2 regions of the Geobacter grbiciae genome follow, and region 2 is predicted to be linked to the other one. Evidence: riboswitches for the same ligand, from Rfam matches in the RefSeq annotation. Region 2 holds a riboswitch; the other holds the start of a gene.

Region 1 (11,725 bases), on a different contig from region 2:
ACATCAGAAAGGATAGCGGAGCAACCTTTCGGGGAGTGCCCAACCGCGTGCCGATTACCCTGCAGAAGGAATTTATGCACATACGGCACCTTGGTTCTCCTGCCGGACATCCCTGATCTGCCGTTTCCCGGTGCCGGTCGTGAACCAGCCGGCCCTGTCGAAGGTGATGCTCCCCAGCGTCAGCCCCCCCTGCCGGAACAGGGGATCGCTTGATTCGGCGCGCACAAGGGCGGCAACGGCCCCCCTGGCGACCTGTTCTTCCTGCCCCTCGCATGCCTGGAGACAGAGGTTGAGTTGATCCCGGCCGCCGTTATCGGCGATTTCGGCCGTAAAGTTCAGCAGTCCGGGAATCGGAAACAACGCCTCGTCCAGAGTTGCCATGGCGATGCTTGCCCCATCCCTGAGCCTCACGGTCGCCCCGATTCGTCCCTGCACCCTCCCGAGACGTTTCAGCACCGTGCCGCAGGGGCAGGATTCCGGCATCATCCTCGCCAGATCCCCGGTCCGGTACCTCACGAGCGGCATCCCGCTTCGGGTGAGGGTCGTGAAGACCACTTCCCCGAACTCGCCATCGGCTACCGGCCGGCCTGTGGCCGGGTCGACGATTTCCGTATACAGGTCGGCCTCGCGCAGATGGTAGCCGTCCCTTGCCTCACACTCCACGCCTCCCCCCAGCCCGGTTTCCGTCATGCCGTAGTGGGTGAAGACCCGGCAGCCCCAGTTCTGCTTCAGTTCCTCCACGATCGCCGTGGGCACGTAGTCCGTTGAAAGAAGGACGCTCTCCACCCAGCCCCGTGGAATCGCCTCGCCACCCTCACCACGGGCCAGAGAAAGAATCTGGGTCGGTATCCCCACCAGGCAAGGGGAGGGGTGGCGCATAATCTCCGCCCGTGCCGCTATCGGGTCCCGTACCGGGCCAAAGGTTACCGGCCTCACCCCCAGCCGTCTCAATCCCCGCGCCAGCAGGTCACCAACGCTGTCGGGTCGTTCGCCGGGCAGAAAGATGATGACGGTTGCCCCGGCAGCGACCATGGTCGCCATGCCGTGATGGAAGAAATCGACCGTCAGCTCCAGGTCTTCTGCCGTGAAAAATATCCGCTTTGCCTCGCCGCTGGTCCCTGAGGTTTGCAGGGTGACCACCCGTTCGATTTCGTCCTGGGAGGTGCAGAGCATCCGCATCCCCTGGGTTCTCACGTCGTCCGGCGTCGTGAAGGGGAGGCGGCTGAATGCCTGCAGATCCTTCACGTCCAGGTCATCGACTTCGGCGAGAAGGTTCCGGTAGAAGGGGCTCTTTGTCTGGGCATAGGTGACCACCTCCCGCAGTTTTCGTACTTGAAACGTCTCAAGGTCGCTCCGCGTTAGTGCCTGCGTGCCGGGCAGAAGCAGCTTGTCCCGTATCCACCCCTCCAGCGGCGTCCTATTCATCGCGGCACCCCTTTCTTCCATGCTTGTTTCACAGGTGGTAACGGAGTGGTCATTGACCTGTACCGCCCACGGTCGCCAGTATCGACTGGAGTTTCTCCATGGTTGCCAGCAGCAGGTCCGAGCAGGCCCGCTTGTCGGGGCTCGCCTTCAGGATCTCGTCGCAGTTGATCCCGCCGTACTCTTTTTCAGCCTTGACCGAGAACCAGTCCCACAATTCAGCCAGCAGCAGGGGAAACTCCGAGTCCTGCCTCTCCCGCTCCCTCGAACCATCCAGTGCCAGTGACAACGCGCATGACGCACCGGTGAGCACCCCGCAGGTGACGCCGGCGTAAAAACCGTTGCAGAGGGCCGCCATCGACCTGACCAGGTCCGGGTTGTCTCGACCCAGGTCGCGCAACACCAGCTTGACCACGATCTGGCTGCAACAGAGCCCTTGATGCTTCATGAGCAAAATGTCGAGATAGGGGCCATCGAAGGTGATCGTGTTCACTGACTGGTCGTTCATGGTGTTGTTCTCCAGGTGAATCTTTTTTTGGCCTGTTGTCATTCTTGGGCAGACAAGGCACCTTACAGATATTTGCACACTAAGCGAGAATTTTTTGTTTGACAAGTAAAATAGTAATGTAGTACTAATTTACGCAAATAAGCGTGAGCTTATGGTGGAGTTGTAGTAACAGGGTGCGGCAGATGCTTTGCACCGCGAAAATTTAAAACCGTCTCCGAGCTGCGGCGCCTAAAGGGAACATCCCCAGGGCGGTCCGGCCTATGGGTATCGCTGGAAACGGCGTTGCCTTCCTTATGCAAAGGGGACCCAGCGACGCGGAGGTATGTCCGCGACGTTCAGGGGCCTTTCTATCCAGGAGAGCGCCCCTTTTGTTTTTTCCCTCCGAGGCTCTAGTGCGGGCTGTCGGCGGGAAGCGGGACTTGAAAAAATTTAAAACCGTCTCCGAGCCGCGGCGCCTAAAGGGAACATCCCCAGGGCGGTCCGGCCTATGGGTATCGCTGGAAACGGCGTTGCCTTCCTTATGCAAAGGGGACCCAGCGACGCGGAGGTATGTCCGCGACGTTCAGGGGCCTTTCTATCCAGAGAGCGCCCCTTTTGTTTTTTTTGCGGGATAGACCGCGTACCAACGTGTCCGGTGTGATGATGCCGGATTACGACAACAAGTGGTGAGAGGAGGAGGATATGAAATACGAAGAGGTCGGATGTTATCTGGAAATCAATCTGGCAACGGGAACTATCGAACGGGTGGCGCTGGAACCCGAGGTGATGAGAGAGCATCTGGGACGTCCCGGGGCCTGCATCGGGGAAGCGTGCGGGGGATTCTGCCAGCATTCGCTACAGACCTGCCTCCGCATAGAAAATTAGACACAGGGTGTACATCGGGAAAAAGGAGGAAAAATGAGATACGCAGAGGCAGGATATTATCTGGAAGTCGACCTGGCGAAGGGGAACATCGAACGGGTCGCAACCGATCCCAGGCTGATGGAGCTCCATCTCGGGGGGTTGGGAACAAGCGTCAAGCTCCACTGGGACAGGGTACCGCCGGAAACCAGGGCATTCGATCCCGAAAATCTGCTGGTATTTAGTACCGGCCTGCTGAACGGCACGCCGGTGTTTAGCGCCAACCGCACCGTTGTTTCTTTCATTTCGCCCCAATCGGGCACGCTGGCCTATCCGATGATGGGGGGGTTTTTCGCGGCCGAGCTGAAGTATGCCGGCTACGACAAGATCATCTTCAAGAACAAGTCGCCCGACTGGGTCTATCTGTACGTCTCCAATAACAAGGTGGAGCTGCGTGATGCGTCGCATCTGAAGGGGAGGGGGGCGGTTGAGACCCAGGAACTCATCCGGAAGGAGCTGAACGATCCGAAAGCCCAGGTGGCTGCCATCGGTATCGCCGGTGAGAACCGGGTCTTTACGGCTTCCATTGAGCAATCCCGCTCAAGCGCCAGCCGACTCGGCGGCGGCGCGATCATGGGCGACAAGAAGATCAAGGCCGTGGCTGTCCGCGGCACCGGCGATGTCTTCCTTGCCCGGCCGGAAGAGTTCATGAAAGAGTTGCAGGGGGTGACGGATTATATCAAGTACCGATGGGCCAACCCCATTAAGGACGTCATGACCATCCTTTCCGGCATCGGGTCGCCCCAGGAGATGCTCCATACCGATGAAAAATGGCATACGGAGAACTTCGCCTGGGGCAATGCCCGGACCCGGAGAAGGGACTTCTGGACCGAAGAGATCGACGAGTCATGGTCAAAGTCACAGCATGGCGCAGTAAAGCGTCTGATCAGCTGTTACAACTGTCCGACCCATTGCGGGGCGCTTATTTCCCACAAGGATACCCCACGGTATATGGCGAAATGCTTCGGCAAGCTCACCTATGCCATGGCGGCTTATGTGGATGACCTTGATTTCTCCTGGAAGATCCTCCAGCGCGCCACCGAGTACGGGGTTGATTCCTTCTCGACGCCCCAGATTCTTGCCTTTGCCGTTGAGCTCTATGAAGCCGGCATTCTCACTGACAAGGACTTCAAGGGGTGTCCGTCCGACAAGGAAGGGAGATTCTTCTGGCTCCTCGACCGGGTCGCACGTCGTGAGGGGATTGGCGATATCCTGGCCGACGGCGTCTATTTCGCAGCCCGCAAGATCGGCAACGGTGCGGAAGCCTTCGATCACAACACCATCAAGAAGCACGAGCAGCTCCCGGTCAAGCTCGGGACCCTGGATCCGCTCTATTTCCTCATGTATTCCACCAACGAGAAGATCAGCATCACCCAGATGGAAGGACAGTGGCCCCAATCGGCCTTCCCAACCATGGAGCAGCGGGAGGAATTCGTCCGCGACTGGCCCCAGATTCCCGACGAAAAGTTCAAGCAGATCGTGCTGGACTGGGAACTGAGGGGGGAGAAGTCGATTCCCTACTTCCCGACACCGGACATGTGCTCTGAAATCGTGGACTGGATGGAGATGATGCACAACATCGATGACGCCGTGGGGATGTGCTGCGGCATGTCGTCCTTCTGCCTGAAGCCGCCCTATCACATCCACAACTACCCGAAAATAATCTCCGCGGCTACCGGCCTGGATCTGGACGAGTCAGGGCTGAAGCAGATTGCCAACAGGAGCCGGAACCTGCACCGAGCCTACAACAACAGGCTGGGTATCAGGAGAGTTGACGAAAAGCCGCCCGCTGACCACTGGAAGAAACGCTTCCCCGAACTGGAAGAGCAGCTTCTTTCCACCTATTACACGTACAAGGGATGGAACCACGACGGCATTCCCACACGGGAAAAGCTGGAAGAACTGGACCTGGGCTATGTCGCCGACGACCTGGAAAAGAGGGGGATCTTGAAAAATGGCCAAAATTAAACGGAAAGTCAGGACGATCACGGTTGATGCCGACAAGTGCAACGGCTGCCGGACCTGCGAAATCATGTGCTCCGCCTTCCACGCGGTTCCGCCGTACAGCAGCAACAACCCGGCACGGTCGCGCATCCAGGTCATCACCAACCGTCTCGAGGACATCTGGATGCCGGTCTTTGCCGGCGAGTACACCGAATCCGAGTGCATGGGGCGGAACAAGTACATCATCGACGGCAAGGAATACAACGAGTGCGACTCCTGCCGTGCCGCCTGCCCCTCCCGGGACCTCTTCAAGGAACCGGATTCGGGTCTGCCCCTGAAATGCGACATGTGCGACGGCGAAGACGAGCCGGTATGTGTCAAGTGGTGCCTGGTCGATGCCCTGGTCTACGAAGAACGGGAAGTGGAAGTGGATGAGAAGGATATACAAACGACGGTGACCGAGATGGAGGTCGGTCTGGAATCGCTGGTGCGAAAACATGGTTTCGACAAGGTAATGGATACGGTTGCCCGAATGTCGAAGAAGTGATACTACTTCCGGGCGCAAGAACGGGTAGCATGATAGTCCCCCCGGCCCTGCCGGGGGGACCACAACATGCGTCCATCATGGAAGCTGAACGGATTGTGGAGAAGGTGAGATGCCAGACTCAGAGGAAACCCTCCGGATTATTCTTGATAACATAACTCCGCTCGGAGTGGAGCGTGTCGACCTGCAGTCCGCCCTGGGGAGGGTCCTGGCCAGGGATGTGGCGGCACCGTGGGATTTGCCGCTTTTCGACAATTCGGCGAGGGACGGATTCGCCCTAAGAAGTGCGGACTGCACGGGCGAGGGGACCACCCTACGGATTACCGGCTTTATTCCGGCCGGATGCAATGTGTCGGAGCCGGTTCTGGGGGGGTGCGCCGTCCGGATCATGACCGGTGCACCTGTCCCCCACAACTGCGATGCGGTGGTGCCGGGGGAGGATACCCTGGAGACGGACGGCATGGTGACGGTCATGGCGCCGGTCCGTCGCCGGCAGCATATCCGCTTCCGGGGTGAGGATCTGACAGGCGGCGACCTGGTGCTGACGGAGGGGACGGTCATTCAGGCGCAGGAGATAGGCTTGCTGGCCTCATTCGGCCAAGCGGTGGTGCCGGTCTACCGGAAGGCGCGGGTGGCGGTGCTCTCCACCGGCGATGAGTTGATCGAACTGGGAGAGCATCCGTCAAACGGACGCATCATCAACAGCAATGCCCAGTATCTGGCTGCGGCTCTCAGGGAGATCGGCGCCGAGCCGATTCTCCTCTGCATAGGTCGTGACAACCGGGAAAGCCTGAAAGAGCAGCTTCAGACGGGACTGAAGGCCGATGCGCTGATCACTACGGCCGGCGTCTCGGCAGGAGCCCGGGACCTCGTGCGGGATGTGCTGGTTGAGGTGGGGGTCAGGCAGATGCTCGGAAAGATTGACATGAAGTCGGGCGGACCCAAGGCCTTCGGCATGAAGGACGGGATCCCGGTCTTCTCCCTTCCCGGCAATCCGTTGTCGACCATGGTCACGTTCGAGGAATTCGTCAGACCGGGGCTGCTCAGGCTGATGGGGCATCGCCGGACGGTCAGGCCGAACCTCAAGGCACGGCTGCGGGAAGATATCCGCAAGGAGCCCGGCCGGGTCCATTGCCAGTCGGTCCGGGTAGAAGCGGAGAACGGCCGCTACATGGCCACCACGGTCGGAAACCACAAGGCGTGCCGGCTGAGTACCATCCAACGGGCCAATGCCATTGTCATCCTCCCCGAAGGACCGTCGGTGGTGGCGGCAGGGGAAGAGGTGGAGGTACATCTGCTGCGCGGTGACCTGGTCCTGCTGGAAGAACCGAACCTCACTGCCGGTTGCGTACCTGATGACCGTGTGTCGGAAGAGGGGGAGACCTTCGAGAGAAGGGTGCGGGTGGCAACCCGTTAGGGAAGGGGGCAGATATCATGCGACAGGATGGGGGACCGCCAGATGAACGCGTATGAGCAGATCAGTTTGCAGATACCCGGGGAGGTCGAGCGTCTCATGGAGGACCGCTCGATCCTGAGGGAGGATGCGCAGAAGGTCATCCTTCATGCCGAGACCACCAGCAGGAAGCTGCTCAACTCTGCCACCGGCCATTTTCTCGCCTTCCATCGCCCCAAAGCGGTCACCTACTGGGCAGAGTATGTCCGGACCGGTGATGACTATCGGCTGGTCACCGCGTATTCCCACCGGATGGCGATGAAGTCCAGCGGGAGCACGCAGGAGTGGGTAAAATCCGGCAGCGGCAGCGAATGGCTCTGCAATCAGTGCCAGGCCCCCCTGGAGGAGCAAACTGTCAGGCTCCAGTACATGCAGTCCATATTTCCCATCACTCTTCCGGCCTGCTCCGGGTGCGGCTTCATCCTTGTCACTGAGGAGTTGGCAACCGGGAAGCTGGCCGCGGCAGAACAGGCGCTGGAAGACAAGTAACTTTCCGGCGGCACGGTGAACCGATGAACGGTACCGCACTCAACTGGTTGGAGCTCTGTCGCACCGTGGGTCCGTGCCTACGGCCAGGGGGGACCGCGCTTACAGACCGGGCACTGGAGGTCTGCAACCTTTCCGCCGATTCCCTGATTGCCGATGTCGGCTGCGGTGCCGGCGGAACCCTGTATCACCTGGAACGGACCGGTTTCCGCCGCCTGGTGGGGCTCGACCCGTCGGAGCCCCTTCTCGGGGGTACCGCCCCCCGCCTCGAAACGGCCCGCCTTATCCGGGGGGAGGCTGCAACGATCCCCCTCCGGAGCGCCACCGTCGATCTCCTTCTGTGTGAATGCGTCCTTTCCGTCCTCCCTGACCGGTCGGCTCCCCTCCGGGAGTTTGCGCGGGTCGTGAAGGACGGCGGGTATCTGGTAGTGAGCGACGTTTTCAGCACGGCTGGAGACAATGGGGCAGAACAGGCCGGTGGGCTTCTCACCCGCGAGAAACTCCTTGACGCGGTGGCCGGCAATGGCTTCACTCTCCTTCGGTGGGAAACCCACGACCGTTTGCTGAAGGAATTCGCGGTCCGCATGATCCTGGCCGGCGAATGCCTGCCGGATGCGTGGAAGGGTGGTACGGAGAGGAAAGGGGAGGCGGCCCGTGGGGGCCTCGGCTATTTCCTCATGGTGGCCCGAAAGGCTGAAGACCCGCTTCCGTAACAGATAAAGGATAGTGTCATGGAAACAGTGAATCTGGGTGAAACCGAAAGCATCTGCCCCGTCTGCCTGAAAAGGATAGCGGCGACACGACAAGTGCTGGGTGACGAGGTCTTCCAGGTCAAGGAGTGCGACGAGCACGGTTCGTTCAGGACCCTTATCTGGCGCGGAAAGCCGTCACTGGCCGAGTGGCGGAGACCGAAGCCGCCCGTCCACCCCGAGCTCTGCTACGGGACCGTCGAGCAGGGGTGCCCGTTCGACTGCGGCCTCTGCAGTGCCCATGCACAGATGCCCTGTTCGGTGCTACTGGAGGTGACTGACCGGTGCAACCTGCAGTGCGCCGTCTGTTTTGCCGATTCCGGCCGAAAGGATTCCGTGGATACCTCCCTGGACAGGATCACCTGGCTGCTAGAACGGGCCATGGCAGCGGCTGGGCCGTGCAATCTCCAGTTGTCCGGCGGAGAGCCCACACTGCGGGACGATCTGCCGGAGATCGTGGCAGCGGCGCGGCGGATCGGTTTTTCCTTTATCCAGCTCAATACCAACGGCCTGCGCCTTGCCGCCGACGGGAATTATGCCGCCCGGTTGCGGTCGGCGGGGCTTTCGGCAGTCTTTCTCCAGTTCGACGGGGTCGACGACGGCATCTACCGCACCTTGAGGGGAAGTCCGCTTCTGGAGCAGAAGCTCCGGGCCGTCAGGCATGCCGGCGAGGCCGGCCTCGGCGTGATCCTGGTCCCGACAATCGTGAGCGGAGTGAACAGCCATGCCGTCGGCGCCATCGTGCGGCAGGCCCTTCAATTGGCCCCAATCGTGCGGGGGATTCACTTCCAGCCTGTCAGCTATTTTGGCCGTTTCCCTGAGCAGGGCTGCGGCAACCGCTTCACTTTACCCGAACTGATGGGGTGTCTCGAAGAGCAGACCGACGGACTGCTCAGGCTAGCCGATTTCTCTCCTCCCGGCGGGGAACATGCCCACTGTTCCTTTCACGCCACATATCTCTACTCGGCCGACGGCGGGCTGCGCTCCCTCGGGGCGATGGGGGGCGATTCCTGCTGCACGACCAACTGTGGCAGCGGGGGAATCAGGAGGACCGTGGATACCGTGTCGCGCCGCTGGAAGCTTCCCTCAGCCGCATCATGCTGCGGCAATCCCAGAGAATCGGAGCAGACCGATTGTTGTGAGTCGGGCAGATCAAACCCGGTCCGGGTCGAAGGGGCCATTGATCTGGATAGCTTTCTCAGGGATGTCGCCACCAGGAGTTTCACCATCTCTGCCATGGCATTTCAGGATGCGGAAAACCTGGATCTGGAGCGCCTCAGGGGGTGCTGCATATCGGTTGTGTCTCCCGATGGCCTGCTGGTGCCATTCTGTGCCTATAACCTGACCAGCAGGGACGGAAGGAGCCTTTACCGCCGATGACCTGGCACGGCGGCAATTACCTCATGGTTTACGTCCCATAAGATATATTATGTAAAGTACGCCATACGGCGGTTTTCCGGCCTTTTCCGTCTTGTTTCGGTTGTTCATCCTCGCCTGAACGGTGTTTTGTTTGCTGCTTCTCCGGTGCCGTTGCTCCCTCTCTCGGGGGTGTTCGGTGAACGGGTATCAAGTTGATTTTCTCTCCTTCACGCTCCCTTACGGTCATCTGCCGGAAGCGTTCAAACTCCTTCACGGTTTCGACCTTAAGTCAAAAGAGAAAGGTCTTTATGGCTATCTCTTTTCCTACGTTGCCCCCGGTTGTACCGTTCTTTATTCCCCTGACCGCCCCGATGTCCATGTCCAACTCTCTGGCCGTGGCTGCGATATGTTTGACGTCCTGTCCCTCCCCGACCATGCGAAAGTGACCCGCCTTGATATCGCCTTTGATTCCTTTGACGGTGCTTACACTGTTGAGGATGTCCGGGGGTGTCTTCTACGGGGTGCATTCGGCGGAACGGCACGGCATATCACTGGATTTGTGGGGTTTACTCGGGAGGCTCCGGGCCAGACTCTCTATGTCGGTTCTCCCAAAAGTGACGCCCGACTTCGAATATACGATAAAGCCAGTGAGCAAGGCATTGCTCCGGGACAGCGGGAGGGGTACGCCGATTGGACCCGTTTTGAACTGCAACTTAGGGGGGACGTTGCAAAAGTCGCCTACTCGCAACTTTTGAAATATGCGGAAGGTATTGGCCTGGTCGCTTCTCTGGCTTCCCTCTTCGCTTCCTATATCCGCCCTATGTTCTACGTTGCTTCATCTGCTGAGTCAGTGGCAAAGACGCGTCACAATAAAAAGAAGTCTGTCGCTTGTCCTCTCTGGCTTGCCATGTTTTCGAGGTTTGATGATAAGCGCCCCAAGTTGGTGCGGAAAAATCCCGACCTTGGAAACCTGTTCCGGTACTGTCTCGGCGCTGCCGCAGCAATGAAAGTTCTTCGGATTGCCGTGAGTGGCTTCGACACTGTCTTCGAAGAAGCGATAGAAGAAGCCGCCTTCAAGCTCAAGCATGAAGCTTTACTGATAGATTGCTGCGAAACCGATTACAACGATATGTTTGAGCATGGGTACAACCCTGCTCCATTATGCCACTAAGAAAGGGGCTTTATTATGATTGCAAAAATTACTGGTCTGTGTCTTGAAGTTCACGAAAAGCACGGGAAGAAAGATGGTGTTGTTTTTCACAACTTGATTGTCTTCGAGTTTGGCCTCGACTATCCCGAAGTTCGCCGCATTGGCCTGAAACAGGAGCAGGTTGGCTATGTAAAGTCGCTCTGTGGAAAGATGGTTGAAATTGAGGTCAATGTGTCTAAGTTTCAAGAGCGTACTTCGCTGTACTTCGTTCAGGCTGTTCCCGTCGATAAAAAGGCCGTTGCATGACTCCGGAGCAGCTACAGCCAGTCATTGATGCAATAAACTCTGGTGCTGCTGTTGTCTCCGGTTTCATCTGTGCTCTGATTTTTGCCGTTACGTGGAAGGGGTAAGTATATGAATGCAGACTTCTTTGCTGCTCTTTCAATCGGTATGGGTGTCTGGCTCTTTGCCTATGGCTTGAATCGTGTTTGGCTCATGTTCAAAAATCTTGTATCCTGACGGTTCCGGGCCGTCAGGCTATCACGCCCCACAGGGGCTAAAACTCACATTGGAGGTTTCATCATGTCGAAAAAGTTCCTTGCTGTCGTTGGTTCTGCCGTTGCCGTTGCTGCTTCTGCCTCTGCCGCTCTTGCAACTCCTGTTCTTGACTTCACCGCCGTTGGTACTGCTGTAACTGGTGAACTGACCCCCGCTATTGCTGCGGCAATGCCTATCGCTGGCATTGTTCTTGCCGCTGGTATCGGGTGGAAGCTGTACAAGCGTTTCACCAAGTAAAACCGCCCTGCGGTTTTAAGGGGGCTTCGGCCCCCTTTTTTTTTGTATCTGACGGGGGGGGGGGGTGGTGGCATGTTTAAAGGTCTGCGCTTAATTGCTGTTTCGTTGGTTGCTCTCTGTACGTTTCTTGTTTATGACACAAAAAACGCTGTTGCTATAGTTGACCCTATTACTATTAGTGTGGCTGCTGCTGCTTTGGCGTCATCTGTTATCGTTGGTGGTGCTTATGTCTATGCAAAGCGTTATTACCGTGAGAATGGCGGTTCTCGTGTTGCTTCTGGCACTAAAGTTACGCCGTCTGGTACTATCGCGCGCGATATGACTATCTCTTATATCGCTCTAGGTGCCTCTACTGTCAATACTATTACTCGTAATGTTACCGCTACAATATCTCAGTCTGCTGTTGCCTCTGTTG
Region 2 (14,647 bases):
AGAAAAAACGGGTGTGAGGTCCATGAAAAAGCTTCTTCTCTCTCTGACCCTTACGGTGCTCCTGGGTTTACTCGGTCGGCCCGCAATAGCCGCAAACTATGAGATAAAGCTGGTCGACGAGGGGGTGTTCGCCGCCATTGCCCTTCCGGAGGGAAAGGCGGCAAGCAATGCCCTCATCATCATCACCCCCCATCAGGTTATCCTTGCCGGCGCCCACTTTGTTCCCGAAGGGATAAAGGAACTCATTGCCGATATCGCCGAGATTACCCCGCTCCCGTTGCGCTCGGTCATCCTCACCCATCACCATAAGGGTTTCAACTACGTTGATTTCGATTTCCCCGCCAATGTCGAAATTATCACGTCATGGCAGACATGGCAGGCGCTGAAGGCTGAAACCCGGCCGCTGCGCAACCCCGTTACCTTTTTCGAGAAGGGGCTGACCCTTCTCAGGAGCAACACCACCATTGTCCTCAGTAGTGCCGACTTCGGCCACACCGAGGGGGACGTGTTTCTCTTTCTCCCCAACGAAGGGATTCTCTTTGCCTCGGATCTCTTTTACAACGACGTGGTGGGCTATATGGGCGAAGGACATATGCGGGACTGGGTGATCACCCTGGAGACCTTGGAGGCCGTGGGGGCGCAATACGTGGTCCCGGGGCTCGGCCAGGTGACAGACCGGTCAGGCCTCAGGCGCTTCCGGCTCTTCTTCAAGGATTTCCTGACAGAGGTCCTGCGCCATATGGAGGCAGGCAAGACCCTGGCCGAGACAAAGAAGCTCTTCAGGCTGCCCGCCCATGAAGGGATGCCGGGATATAAGGCCTTCCTGGATGTGAATCTTGATAGGGCCTACCAGGACCTGCGGGACCAGTGACGCCCCAGGCTACTTTGCAACCGACCCGTAGAGGGGAAGCGTTATTTCCGGTTTGCCCGGGATGTCAGTGGCAATGATGATGAACCCGCTCAGGAAGCGGTCTTCGGGGCGGGGCGAGACAGTCACTGACAGCTGGGTCCTTTCTCCCGGCTTAAGGGCGTGTTTCTTAATGGTTGCCTTTACCTGGGGCATGGGAGTGGTGACCGAGAGTATCTTGACGGTCCTTTCGCCATGATTTTCCAGGGCAACGGAGGCTTCCTTGCTGCTTCCCGCCTTGGTCTGCCCAAGATTTATCTGGCGTGGGGTCACCACCAGTTCTTCGTTGATGTTTCCCTTGATGGTAAGGGTTGTGGTGGGCGAAGCAGGGTCATTGCTTTCAACGGTAATCGTCTTGGTTACCTTGCCGCCGAAATTTGCCGAGTCAAAGGATATTTTTAGATCCGCGCTTTTCCCCGGGGCAATGGTCTTTGTTGAAACATTTGCAACAGTACAGCCACATGACGTCTTCGTTCTGTTGATGGTGAGGGGGGAATCTCCCTTGTTCATGAGCTTGAAGACGTGCTCGAGCTTTTTGCCCTGTGATATGGAGCCGAAATCGAAAACCGGCCTGTCAACTTCCAGAACCGGGGCGGCAAATGCCGGAAGAGACAATGTCAGGATCAGGAATGCAACAACTGTAAGGGTGTGAAGAGGGTGGCGGATCATCGTTTGCTCCTTGCCCGAAGGGGATTGGCTTAACGGGAAGCCTGGATTCATACTCTTCACGTATATAGCACAAAGGGGATGTGGTGACCATAATGATTTGACCTAAGTCCTTTTCTCTGCTATAGAAAATGCCGAAAATCACGCCTTTGTGTAGGTTTGCCCATTGACAGGTACTTTCCACCTGCGGAGTGACAGATGATTATACAGTGTGCACAGTGCAAAGCCAGATTCAGGCTCGACGATTCAAAAGTCAGTGATGCCGGGATCAAGGTCCGGTGCTCAAAGTGCAAGCACATTTTCGTGGTGAAGAAAGAGGCACCAGTCGAGGAAAGTGATCTTGATGTTCTTCTCCAGGGGCTGGGCTCGCCCACTGCAGGTACTGAACTTGCCACGGGTGCCGGGACGGTTGCGACTGCTACCGCCATGCCCGCAGACCAGGCATTGGAAGCAGCAACGCCTCCCCCTGCTGAAGAACCGTTTCCCTTTAGTGGTGCCCCGGAAGAGTTTTCGCCATCGGTCGTTGCAGAATCATCCGAAGATCGGGAGGGGTATTCAGTCGGCATCGAGCCCGCAGAGCCGGAAAAGCCGATGGCGGATTTCGAGGAGAACACTCGTCCGGAAGAGGCGTTCGGCGGCTTCGAGTTCGAGAAGGATGATTCTGCTGCTGCCGCCATCTCTGGTGAGGCGGGCTTTCTAGCCTCCGATTCGGCCATGTCCGAGGGGGGAGAAGAGCGGGCAGGGAGCGGCACCATCGAAGAGGAAGAGATCAGTTTTGGCGAGGTGAGCCCCGAGGCTTTTGCCGCAGCGACCGGTGCGTCTGCTTCTGGCGTCGAAGGATCGGAAGAAGAGGAGATCTCTTTCGAGTTCGAAGAGGCTGACGCGGCTGTTTACGGAGAAAATGCCGAAGCGGAAGAGTCAGCGACCGGTGATGTTGACTTTGGCGAAATAGATTTCGGGATTGAGGATGCTGAAGCGGAGTCAGTCAGTGGCGGTGAAAACCTGTTTTCAGTTTCTGCCGCTTCAGAACCGGAAAGTGCGCCTATGGGCAAACCCGCGGGCGAGGAACTCCCGGTAACAGAGATACCACCCATCCTCCCTGCGGCGGCGGCCGAGGGCGAAGCTCCACCCCTGAGCATTGCATCGCGCCGTAAAGGGAGATCGTTCTTGCCGTCCGTTGTCATTGCGTTTTCAGTTCTCGTGATCGTCGCCCTTGCCGGCTTCGGATTTTATTTTTTCAAAGAGGGGCCGGAGCTCCTCAACAGGCTGGGTGTCGGTTTTCTTGCCGAGTGGTTTGGTGTGGAGGGTCGCGAGGAGGGGGTGATTTCCCTCGATAAGGTTGGCGGCACCTATCTTGTCAATTCCGAGGCTGGAGAGGTGTTTGTCATCCGTGGGGAGGCGGTGAATAATTACCGCAAGCCCCGGGCTGCCATTCAGGTTCGCGGCGCGCTGTTGGCGGCAGGTGGTCAGGCGGTGGTGCAGAAGGTTGCCTATTGCGGCAACAATCTCACCGACGAGCAGATAAAAACACTTCCGTTCGCGCGGATTGAAGCGGCCATGGGAAACCAGTTCGGCGATTCTCTCGCGAACCTTGGCGTCCAGGCGGGCAAGCGGATACCTTTTGTTATCGTGATTGCCAAAATCCCGAAGGATGTTGTCGATTACGCTGTAGAGGTGGTCGGTTCGACAGTGGCAAGCCAGTAGCGTTCGAGAAATAATTGATTGAAGGCCGGATTCGTTCCGGCCTTTTTTTATGGACGCGCAAAAAAAGAAGCCGGTTCCGATTGCTCGGACCGGCTTCGCATGCTGAAACCTGACGAATTAAGCAGCGCTGATGGCGCTGGTCGGGCAGGTGTCGACACAGGCACCACAGTCGATGCAGGTGTCGCCGTCAATTTTGTGCTTGTCACCGGCCGGGGCGATGGCGTTCACCGGGCAGGAATCGACACAGGAACCGCAGTTAGTACAGTCATCAGAAATAACGTGAGCCACTGGTCCTACCTCCTTATAAAGGTTTTTGGTCTGAGCCAAATTATCCGTAAACATAGCACGGCGGGTTCCTGAAGTCCAGCAGAAAGGTGCTGCCCCAGAGTTGGAGTTCACAAAAAAACTTGAATTTGAGCCACCTGTGTTGTATATATAAAAAACAGTTTTATTTTTTGGGGCTTGCGACTTGCGGTATTTGAAATTATCCTGATATTCCACGTTTTATTACTGTTTAACGTTTTTTATTTTTACTCAATTTAGGAGGATGTGATGGTAATTCTCGCCCTCAACTGCGGCAGCTCCTCGGTGAAATACCAGTTGTTCGACTGGGAAAAGAAAGAGGTCGTCGCCAAGGGTATGGTGGAGCGGGTCATTATCGGCGACTCGTTCATCATGCACGAGGTTCCGGGCCGTGAAACCTACCGGAAGGAATATGAGTGCCCCGACCACAAGGTGGCCATCGATCTGATTATCAGGACCCTCGTTGATGGGGAGCACGGTGTCCTCAAGGATATCAATGAGATTTCCGCGGTTGGCCACCGTGTTGTCCACGGTGGAGAAATGTTCACCCGCTCGGTTCTCATTGACGAGAAGGTGCTTGATGCCGTCAAGGATGTTCAGCACCTGGCACCCCTCCATAACCCGCCGAACATCGCCGGTATCGAGGCGGCCCAGGCCGTCCTCCCTTTAGTGCCGCACGTTGCCATTTTCGATACGGCTTTCCACCAGACAATGCCCGAGCATGCCTATCTCTACCCGCTTCCCTACGAGTGGTATGAGAAATATGGCGTCCGCCGCTACGGTTTCCACGGGACCTCTCACCTCTTCGTGTCGAAGCGGGCCGCTGTCCTGCTTGGCAAAAAACCTTCGGATTGCAACATCATCACCATGCATATCGGCAACGGTGTTTCCCACTGTGCCATCAGGGGAGGGGTGTCCATCGATACCAGCATGGGGCTCACGCCGCTCGAAGGGGCGGTTATGGGCACCCGGTGCGGCGATATCGATCCGGCTATTCCTGCCTTCATGATGCAGAAGGAAAACCTTTCCGCCAAGGAAATCGACAGCATTCTCAACAAAAAGAGCGGGGTGCTGGGCGTGACCGGGCGCTTCACCGACCGCCGCGATGTGATCGAGAACGCCAATAATGGCGATCATCGCTGCAAGGTTGCCCTTGAGATCGAAGCGTACCGCCTTAAGAAGTATATCGGCACCTACATGGCGGTGCTCGGCCGTCTCGATGCGGTGGTTTTCACAGCCGGCGTCGGTGAGATGGGGTGGCCCATCAGGGAGAAGACCATTGAAGGGCTCGAAGGTATCGGGATCAAACTGGACCGTGAGCGGAACAAAAGCGCCATGACCAGAAAACGGGAGACGCTCATTACCACCGATGACTCCCCCATCAAGGTCTTCGTCATTCCCACCGACGAGGAGCTTGTCTTTACCGAGGACGTGGTTGCCATACTCGATGGCACCTACACCGACCACATGAACTTTGACTACTCGTTTGCGCGGCAGGACTTCGTTCGGTCCTAGCAAACAGGTGAACTGACCCTGTCTGGAAAAAGGCCGCCGTGGGTTTCCATGGCGGCCTTTCTGTGTTATGCGGACTTCAACGAAAAAACGGCCGCCGGGCATCGTGCCTGGCGGCCGTTTTTCATTTTCGGCTCAGAATCTCTCTGCGGGCTAGCCTTGTGCCTGAACTGCCGTGATTGCCGCAACGTTGACGATGTCATCCACGGAACAGCCGCGGGAGAGGTCGTTAACCGGCTTGGCGAGTCCCTGGATGATGGGGCCGATGGCTTCTGCGCCTGCGACGCGCTCCACGAGCTTGTAGGCGATGTTGCCGGCGTCCAGGTCAGGGAAGACGAGGACGTTGGCCTTGCCGGCCACCGCACTGCCAGGGGCCTTGCGCTCACCCACCTTGGGGAGGAGCGCCGCGTCGGCCTGGAGTTCGCCGTCGATCTGGAGCGTGGGGTCGATGCCCTTGGCCAGTTCCATGGCCTTGAGGACCTTGTCCACGTCGGTGTGGCTGGCGCTCCCCTTGGTGGAGAAGGAGAGCATGGCCACCCGGGCGTCCACGTCGAGGAATGCCTTGCAGTTTCTGGCCGTGGCCACGGCGATGTCGGCCAGGGCCTGGGCATCGGGATTGGGGTTTACGGCGCAGTCGGCGAAGAAGATGATTCCGTTTTCGCCGAAGCTCGGGGTTTTGGTTACCATGAAGAAGAAGGAGGATACCGTCTTGATTCCCGGGGCCGGCCCAACGGTCTGAAAAGCTGCCCGGAGGACGTCGCCGGTGGTGCCGGTGGCGCCGGCTACTTCGCCTCCCGCGTCCCCCTGCCGGACCATCATGCCGGCATAGTAGAGGTTGTCGGCGGCGGTGAGAAGCTTCAGAGCCTCTTCCTTCGAGAGTCCCTTGCTCTTGCGCAGTTCCACGAGGGCGTCGGCATAGTCGTTGAGCTTTGGGGAGGAAGCCGGATCAATCAGTTCGACCTTGGAGATGTCGGCGCCGAGGCCGGTGGCTTTCTTCGTGATGGCGTCTGCGTTGCCGAGCATGACTACCCTTGCCAAACCCTGTTCGACGATCTGTTGGGCAGCGGCGTACATCCGGTCGTCGTAGCTCTCCGGGAGTACGATGGTCTGCAGCTTGTTCCGGGCTTTAGCCTTGATTTGGTCCATCAGGCCCATGGTCGATCCTCCTTGGTCTAAATTCAAACGGAATTCTAGTTTATAGTCCATGCGGGGAAGCTGGTCAACAAAAAACCCGGCCTGGGCCGGGTTTAGAAGGGTGGAGGGCGTTTGCCGTTCAGGGGGTGGGGGCACAGTCGCGGGTGTCCCCCTGGATCTTCTCCACGGCGTGGGGTACCGCCGGCCAGACCGCCTCCAGGTTCTCGATGGCCCCCCTGGGGCTGCCGGGGAGGTTGATGATAAGGGCCTCTCCCCGGATGCCGGCCACGGCCCGGGAGATCATGGCGTGGGGGGTCTTTTCGTGGCTCCTCATCCGCATCACCTCGCCGAAGCCGGGGATCACCCGGTCCAGGGCCTTCATGGTGGCATCGGGGGTGACGTCGCGGGGAGATACCCCGGTGCCGCCGGTGGTGAGTATCAGGTCGTAGAGGCCCGAATCCGCCCACTGGCTGAGCCTGTCCGTGATGAGATCCGCCTCGTCGGGGATGATCTCCGTATGGGCGGTCTCGACCCCCCGTTCCGCCAGCCAGGCAGAGAGGGCCGGGCCGCTGGCGTCTGCCCGCTCTCCCCGGGAACCCTTGTCGCTCAAGGTGAGAATTGCCGCTCTCATGCCGGTTCCTCCCGCTGCCAGGTGCCGCTCTTCCCCCCCTCCTTGAAGAGAAGGCGGATATCGCCGATGGTGATCCCCTTGTCGGCTCCCTTGCACATGTCATAGATGGTGAGGGCCGCCACCGCCGCCGAGGTCATGGCCTCCATCTCCACGCCGGTCCGCTCGAAGGCCCGTACCGTTGCCTTCACTGTGATGGTCCCGGTCTCCGGTTCGGTCTCGAAGTCAACCGCGGCATGGTGGATGGCCAGCGGGTGGGAGAGGGGGATCAGTTCCGGGGTCTTCTTGGCGGCGGCGATGCCCGCCAGTCGCGCCACGCCCAGGACATCCCCTTTGGTGGTCCGTCCGGCCAGGAGGTCTGCCAGCGTCTCGGGCTTCATGGCCACCGTGGCGGCGGCGGTTGCGGTGCGGAGGGTCGGTTGTTTTCCGCTCACGTCCACCATGATGGCCCGGCCCTGGTCGTCGAAGTGATTGAAGGACATATCGGTAATCTCCCTTAGCGTTCCAGCATGGTCACATCGTCCCTCAGGAGCATCAGGTCCACCTCGCTCCCGGCGTGGACGATGGACGCTTCCAGGGGGAGCAGCGCCAGGCCGTTGGCCCTGACCATGGTCCTGAGGATTCCGGTGTGCTGGTCGCCTGCGGTAGAGGCCACGAAGCGCCCTTCCTGCACCGTCACCTGGACCCGGAGGAAGTTGACCTTGCCCGGTTTCTTCTTCGCGTCTTCCCGGAGGATGGCCTTGACAAAAGGGCGCACCACGCGCCGGTACCCCATCATCCGCAGCAGGGCCGGACGGGCAAAGAGCTCGAAGGTGACCATGGTGGAGACCGGATTGCCGGGAAGCGAGAAAACCGGCTTCGCCCCGTGCATCCCAAAAGCCGTGGGGCCGCCGGGTTTCATGTCCACCTTCCAGAAGATCTGCTCTACACCCATCTCCGCCAGGACGTCCCGGACCAGGTCCCGGTCGCCGGCGGAAACTCCGGCGGAGGTGATGAGGGCGTCGGCCTTCAGCCCTTCGGCGAGCATTTCCCGGTGATTTTCCCGGTTGTCCCGGGCGATGCCGATGACGATCGGCTCTGCGCCGCACTGGCGCACCGCCGCCGCCAGCGACAGGGTGTTGGAGTTGATGATCTTGCCCGGCACCGGCGGCTCGCCCAGCTCGATCAGCTCGTCGCCGGTGGAGAGGATGGCGACGCGGGCCTTGCGGAAGACCGGCACCAGGGCCTTGCCGAAGGAGGCGAGCATGCTGACCTCGGGGGGCTGGATAAGGGTGCCCGCCGGAATGACGGTCTCACCGGTGGCCACGTCCTCGCCCTTGAAGCGGATGTGCTGGCGTTCCTTCACGGGCGCAACGACCCGAATGGCAGCGCCGTTGTCCTCGGTCTCCTCCACGGGGACCACGGCGTCGCAGCCGGGGGGGAGGGGAGCACCGGTCATGATCCGGATGGCGCAGCCGGGCTCCACTGCTCCGGTCACCTCGCCGCCGGCCGGGATATAGCCGGTCACCTTCAGGGTTGCCGGGATGGCTGCGCAGTCGGCGGCTCGCACGGCAAAGCCGTCCATGGCGGAGTTGTCGCAGAGGGGCATCTCCCAGGGGGCCACCACCTCCTCGGCCAGGACGCGGCCTGCGGCCTCCAGAATCCCCACCCGCTCGATGCCGAGTGGGGTTACGCGATCGAGAATGATGTTGCGGGCTTCGGTGAAAGACGGCACGGTTGGATTTCTCCTTCCTCGACAGATGTGGTGCTGAACGATTGCGGTGCGACGAGACGGCCCGCTGCCAGGTGGATGCGTTCGCCCTTCAGGCGCTCCAGATGCTCAGGGTCGTGGGTGGTCATGACAACGGTGGTCCCCCGCGCGGGGAGTGCGGATATGATGTTCTCCAGCAGGTCACTCGTGTTGCGGTCCACGTTGGCGAGGGGCTCATCCAGGAGGAGCACCTTAGTCTCAAGGGCCAGTGCCCGGGCCAGGGCCACCCGCTGGGCCTCGCCGCCGGACAGCTCCCGGGAGCGGCGGTGCCCGAAGCCGGCAAGACCCACAAGTGCCAGCGCCTCCTCGACCCGCTGCTTCAGGCCGTCGCCGTGGACGCCGCGCAGCTTCAGGCCGTAGGCCACGTTGGCGGCGACGCTGCCGGTGAAGAGATAGGGGGACTGGTGGACGAGGGTCACGTCACGCCGTTGGCGCTGGAGGGCGCTGTTGCTCCAGTGCACCGTCTCCCCCTCGAAGACGATCTCGCCTGATGTCGGCGCCGTGAGAAGGGCCAGATGGGAGAGGAAGGTGCTTTTTCCCGCTCCGTTGGCGCCGGTGAGGATGTAGAGGCGGCCCGCACGGAGGGTGAGCTGGCCGATGTCCAGGACGGTCCGGGAGTCGTAAGAGGTCTGGATGCTGTCAAGCCGGTAGCGGATGCTCACGAAGGGTTACCTCTGCTGCAGGGCGTTGAGGGCCATGTTGATCATCAGGGCCACTGTCATGAGGATGAGCCCCAGGGCAAGCCCCAGGGCGAATTCCCCCTTGCCGGTCTCCATGGCGATGGCGGTGGTCATGGTGCGGGTGTACCCCCGGATGTTGCCGCCGAGCATCATGGCGACCCCCACCTCGGCGATGACCCGGCCGAAACCGGCGATCACCGCCGCCATGATCCCGAAACGCATCTCCACCACCAGCCGGCGGATGCTCTCGAATGGTCCGGCCCCCAGGGTGAGGGCCGTGGGAACGATGCGTGGGTCGGCCCCTTTGATGGCGCTCATGGTCAGGTTGGCCACGATGGGGATCGCCAGGAGCGTCTGGCCCACCACCATGGCCCAGGGGGTGAAAAGGATTCCGAACCCTCCCAGCGGTCCCTGGCGGCTGATGAGGCTGTAGACGAAAAGGCCCACCACCACCGTCGGCAGGGCCATGAGGGTGTTGAGAAGCGTCACTACGGCCCGCTTGCCGGTGAACTCCGTCACCGCCACCGCCACCCCGGCCGGTACGCCGGCCAGGGAAGCGAAGAGGGTCGACCAGAGCGACACCACCACCGAAACGGTTACCGCGCTCACCACGTCAGGGTCCCGGGAGGTGATCAGTTCCAGAGCGGTTCTGAGAGATTCGGAGAAAAAGTCCATTTGTGCACTATCACAGAATTCAGGAGTCAGAATCCAGAAGAAAAACTACTTCCTGTAGATAAAGAACACCGGCTCGCCGTGGGCCTTGTAGCCGGAGATGATCTTCAGCCCTTCGGGGCCGGTGACGTAGTCGATGAATTTCATGGCCAGGTCATACTTCACATGGGGGAATTTTTTCGGGTTCACGGCGATGATTCCGTAGGGGTTGAAGAGCCCCTTCTCCCCTTGGAAGACGATGGCGAGGTCGGTCTTCTGCCCCTTGAAGGCGTTATAGGTACCCCGGTCGGCGAGGGTGTAGCCGCGCCGCTCGGTGGCCATGGTGATGACCGGCCCCATCCCCTGGCCCGCCTCCACGTACCAGCTCCCCCTGGGGTCGGTGCCGGCGGCCTTCCAGATCTCCAGTTCCTTCATGTGGGTGCCGGATTTGTCGCCCCGGGAGACGAAGGTGGCCTGCTTGGCGGCGATCAGCTTCAGGGCTTCGGCGGCGGTCTTCGCCTTGGCGATGCCGGCCGGGTCGTTCTTGGGACCGATGATGACGAAGTCATTATACATGACATCCTTGCGGTTCACGCCGAAGCCGTCGGCCACGAACTTGTCCTCCAGTTTGCGGGCGTGAACGAAGACCACGTCCACGTCGCCGGCTTCACCCAGTTTCAGGGCCTGCCCCGTCCCCACGGCAATTACGTCAACCTTGCAGTTGTTCTTTTTCTCGAAGGGGGGGAGGAGCACCTTCAGCAGCCCCGAGTCCTGGGTGGAGGTGGTAGTGGACATCTTGAGGCGCTCTTCGGCCGAGGCGGCGCCGCAGAGGACTACCAAGGCAACGAGGGTAAGGATAATGCCGCGCAGCGAATTCATACAATCTCCTTGTGCGTGTGGTTATGGTTGGCGGAATGAGGTGTCATTTTGGGGTTACTATATCATTTTTCCCTGCATTTGAAGCCGTTGAATCTCGATCCCATTTCTTCCGGGTAAGGATGCGGCGGGTGGCCCTGTTTCCGCCGCATCCTGCGCCGGTACTAGAAGATGATCTGGGCCTGGAGCCGGTACTGCTTGTCGTCGGTCTTCCCCGTCCCCTGGTTGTGGGTGTTGGTGACGTCGGCCTGGAGCTTCAGGTTGTGCTTACTGAAGTAGTACGAAACCGCCCCCTGGGTGTCAGTGATCAGGTCGTTGGCCTTGTCACGGTTGGGGTCCACGTAGGAGTAGCGGAAGGCCACTTCCAGGGTCTTCGGAATGATGCAGTAGCCCGCCTGGGCATAGAAGCCGTGGGCCCTCAGGGTCTTGTTGCTGGTCTGGCCGTCGGCCTGACCTATCAGGTATTCGGCCTGGGCCGAGGCGCCGAGCCACTTGAAGGCGGCGTCCACGCCCCAGGTGTTGACGTCGATCTTCTCATTGGTGGTGAAGGTGCCCAAGCCCTTGCCGAGCCAGCCGCTGGTGCCGGCCAGGGTGATGTTGTTGGTTTCGAGGGTGGTGGAAGCGGGAGTGGTTCCCGACGCAGCCTTGTATGTAGCCGCCATCGTGTTCCGGTAGTAGTTACCGCCAACGGAGAGAAGCGGTTTGGCGCTCTGGTCCAGATCGCCCTCGGAGTAAGCCATTTTGCCGAAGGGGTTGATGGTGGCCCGGGCGGCGATGGCGTTGTCGTTGGAGCTGCGGACGGTGCTCTGGCCAGCGCCACCGTAGACACCGAACTCATAGGTGGCGAGTCCCTTCATGATGTCGCCGTGGAGCTTCGCCCCCACGTCGTAGCCCGGACGGAACATGTCGGAGGCCATGGAGCGGTCCACAAACTGCTGGCTTCCGGAGGAGTTCAGCCACTGGCGGCCGAAGGGAACCTTCGTCTGGCCGGCAAGGAGTTGCACTTCGTCGATAAGCCGGTAGTTCATGTAGGCGTGCTCGAGCATTTTGGAGGAGCCGCTGTTGGCGAAATCCACCTGGTAGAGGTAGGTCAGGTCCTTGGTAAAGGCGTAGCCTTTCAGCCAGAATTTGATCCGTTTAGCCTCCCACTTGCTGGTGTCCGGTTTCGAGGCACTGTTTTCCTCCAGGTCGGTGAAGGTGTAGCGGGTCTGGAGCCGACCACCGAGGGTAAGCTGAAACTTCTCGTCCGGGGAGGTGAGGGTGAAGCCGTTTCCAACCTTGTAATCGAACGCTTTGCTCTTGGTCACTTCCTTGTAATCGGCTTCGGTGATGACACCCTTTTCTTTGAGGATGTCCTCCAAGGTTTTGGCCTCCGTGGTTGTGCAGGCCACAGTGGCCGCAAGAATGGCTGAAACTGCTGCGATGTTTCTGTGTTTCATGTGTTCCTCCTGGGGGTTGATAGTAATGAGCCGCGCTCACCATGCCGGTACAGGGCATGCCTGCCGGTGCACAACAAAAAGGGCCTCTCTCCAAACGGAAAGAGGCCCCATACCCCACGAAGGGGAATAAAGAGTTCTCCTTTCCAAAAGGGAGGCACCGCCGTTTCCAGCGGAACCCGTTGACCGCATACCGTGAGGCTTTGCGCCTGGTAGGTATGACGGATCGGAGAAAAAACTAGTATTTTTAAAAACTGGTATTAAGGTACCAGATTAAGTAATTCGTGTCAACTGATAAAATGAAATATGCTGATTATCACCAAATGGAAGGAGTGTCCAGACGTTATAACGGCTCATTCCCCCACCGCGGTCCGTGACGGTTCGAGCAGCACCTCGTCGAATTCCATGTGGAGGAGGTTCACGTAGATCATCCGGTGGCGGAGCGATTCCCCCTCACCCAAGAGGATCTTGCAGGCTTCGGCCACCTGGAGGCTTGCCACCACCGCCGGGGTGAAGGAGGGGTTGCCGAGCTGCGATTCAACCCCCTTCGGCTCCGACCAGTTGCCGAAGAGGGATGGGGCGATGTCGTCCCCGGGAAGCTGGGAGGCCACCTGCCCGTACCAGCCGCCGATGGCGCCATGCACGAGGGGAATGGAAAGCCCTCGGCAGCATTCCGCCAGTTCAAGGCGTGTGGCGATGCTGTCCAGGCCGTCCATCACCACGTCGGACCCCGCCAGTATCCCCTGGCCGTTTTCGCGGGAGAACGCAATCTGAAGGGGGGTGACGACGACCGCCGGGTTGACCTCGGCCACGCGGGCCGCCGCGACCGCTGCTTTCGGCTTTCCGAGAAGGGCAGGGGAGGAAAGGATCTGGCGGTTCAGGTTGTGCTCCTCGAAGATGTCGGGGTCCACTACCACGAGGTTTCCCACCCCGAGGCGGGCCAGTTCCTCGATCAGGTACCCTCCGAGGCCGCCGCTGCCGATGATGACCGCACAGCTACGGCAGAGGCGGAGCTGGTTGTCGACGGTGATGGTCCGGCGGTTGCGCTGGTAGCGAGCCGGCATGATGCCCCGTTCGAGGGCCGCCTCTTCCACACGGCCGAGGGTGAGGCCGAACCGCTCGGCGGCCTCCACCTGGGCAGTCCAGGGGAAAAGGCCCCCTGGCGCCGCTGCCGTGATGAAGTCGTACAGCTCCATCTTACCCCCCTCCCACGAGGGGGAACAGCGACAGGGTATCCCCCTCGAACAGCCGATGGTCCAGTTTGGCGTGCCGGCTGTTGACCAGGACGATGCCCACGTCCTTTTCCGGGATCTTCAGTTCGCCGGCGATGTCCGCCGGGGTAATCCCATCCCGGTATTTATAGGTGCCCGCGGCGAAACGCCCGACACGGAACATGGCGAACAGTTTTACGGTGATCTCCATTGCGCTTCTCCCCCACGGCCCCTTGGCCTTGCCTTGGTAAAGGGCGCGGACACGGGAGGTGTCCGCGCCGGCGTTTCAGAAGTTCCAGAATTCGTCGATCTCGGCGTCGCTGAAATCCCAGACGGCGTTGTGGGGCGCCACCGGCTCGGTCTTGAAGAACTCCGGCAGGCGGTCGTGCTCACTGGTAAATCCGGCCGCGATGTTGAACTGCCGCTCGGTCTTCAGGATATATTTCCCCAGGTTGGTCACGTCGTCGCCGGTGAGGCTGATGCCGAAACGGGCGTTGATCATGTCGATCAAGGCCGGCAGGCACTCGGGGATATCAAGGGCCGGGAAGGCGACGAAGATGCACATCCCCGTGGAATCCACCGCTGCCGTGGCGATCTGGAGGTTGCGGGAAAGCTCCACCTGGCCGTCCTTCTTCAGCGGGTCCACGAACCCCCCCACGTTGAGGATGTTGGTGGCGATGGTGTAGCCGGCGGTGTGGTCGGCCCCCATGGTGCTGGTGGCGTAGGTGATGCCGATCCCCTTCACCGACCGGGGGTCGTAGGCCGGAATCCCCTGGTTCTTAACCACCGGTACCCGGGTGACGCCGTAGGCCTTGCCCACGGAGCCCGCTCCGCCGCCGAGGATGCGGCCCAGCGCGGTACCCTTGGCGATTTCTTCTTCGAGCAGCCGGATGATCCCTTTACCGTCGCCGAAGGGGAGAATGCCCGCCTCCATGGCAACGCCGAACATGACGGCGGTCTCGATGGAGTCGATGCCGATGTCGTCCATGAGGTTGTCGGCCCTGGCAATATCATCCAGGTTGTCAACGCAGCAGTCGGCGCCGAGCCCCCAGATGGTCTCGTACTCGAAGCCGGAGGTGACGTATTTCCCCTCCTTGTCGTGGTAGACCTGGGAGCACTGGATGATGCAACCGGCGTGGCAGCCGTGCTTGTGCTTGCCCCCCCGGGCGACGATGGTCTCGTGCAAGGT

What was found. Region 2 has a riboswitch for molybdenum cofactor ahead of KJB29_RS13005 (porin). Riboswitches for the same ligand answer to the same signal wherever they lie in the genome.
Region 1: it holds a riboswitch for molybdenum cofactor, as region 2 does, so the genes downstream of both, KJB29_RS04120 (ferredoxin) here and KJB29_RS13005 (porin) in region 2, are expected to answer to the same signal.

Annotation. Positions count from the first base shown of each region.
Region 1 is NZ_JAHDIW010000002.1:162,808-174,532, forward strand. Features, by position in the region: gene KJB29_RS04110 (DVU_1553 family AMP-dependent CoA ligase) at 73-1,425, opposite strand; gene KJB29_RS04115 (DVU_1555 family C-GCAxxG-C-C protein) at 1,475-1,930, opposite strand; molybdenum cofactor riboswitch at 2,131-2,250, shown strand; molybdenum cofactor riboswitch at 2,358-2,477, shown strand; gene KJB29_RS04120 (ferredoxin) at 2,612-2,794, shown strand; gene KJB29_RS04125 (aldehyde ferredoxin oxidoreductase C-terminal domain-containing protein) at 2,828-4,798, shown strand; gene KJB29_RS04130 (4Fe-4S dicluster domain-containing protein) at 4,785-5,321, shown strand; gene KJB29_RS04135 (molybdopterin molybdotransferase MoeA) at 5,431-6,735, shown strand; gene KJB29_RS04140 (DVU_1557 family redox protein) at 6,778-7,260, shown strand; gene trsM (DVU_1556 family methyltransferase) at 7,284-7,970, shown strand; gene trsS (radical SAM (seleno)protein TrsS) at 7,989-9,386, shown strand; gene KJB29_RS04155 (replication initiation factor domain-containing protein) at 9,562-10,536, shown strand; gene KJB29_RS04160 (hypothetical protein) at 10,552-10,821, shown strand; gene KJB29_RS04165 (major coat protein) at 11,098-11,310, shown strand; gene KJB29_RS04170 (hypothetical protein) at 11,383-11,725, shown strand, end outside.
Region 2 is NZ_JAHDIW010000010.1:133,408-148,054, reverse strand. Features, by position in the region: gene KJB29_RS13065 (MBL fold metallo-hydrolase) at 23-871, shown strand; gene KJB29_RS13060 (DUF1573 domain-containing protein) at 881-1,576, opposite strand; gene KJB29_RS13055 (DUF3426 domain-containing protein) at 1,772-3,277, shown strand; gene KJB29_RS13050 (DUF362 domain-containing protein) at 3,395-3,565, opposite strand; gene KJB29_RS13045 (acetate kinase) at 3,830-5,095, shown strand; gene pta (phosphate acetyltransferase) at 5,246-6,247, opposite strand; gene KJB29_RS13035 (MogA/MoaB family molybdenum cofactor biosynthesis protein) at 6,366-6,857, opposite strand; gene moaC (cyclic pyranopterin monophosphate synthase MoaC) at 6,854-7,336, opposite strand; gene KJB29_RS13025 (molybdopterin molybdotransferase MoeA) at 7,351-8,568, opposite strand; gene KJB29_RS13020 (energy-coupling factor ABC transporter ATP-binding protein) at 8,523-9,266, opposite strand; gene KJB29_RS13015 (ABC transporter permease) at 9,273-9,959, opposite strand; gene KJB29_RS13010 (ABC transporter substrate-binding protein) at 10,005-10,814, opposite strand; gene KJB29_RS13005 (porin) at 10,976-12,250, opposite strand; molybdenum cofactor riboswitch at 12,371-12,491, opposite strand; gene KJB29_RS13000 (HesA/MoeB/ThiF family protein) at 12,601-13,443, opposite strand; gene KJB29_RS12995 (MoaD/ThiS family protein) at 13,445-13,669, opposite strand; gene KJB29_RS12990 (aldehyde ferredoxin oxidoreductase family protein) at 13,745-14,647, opposite strand, start outside.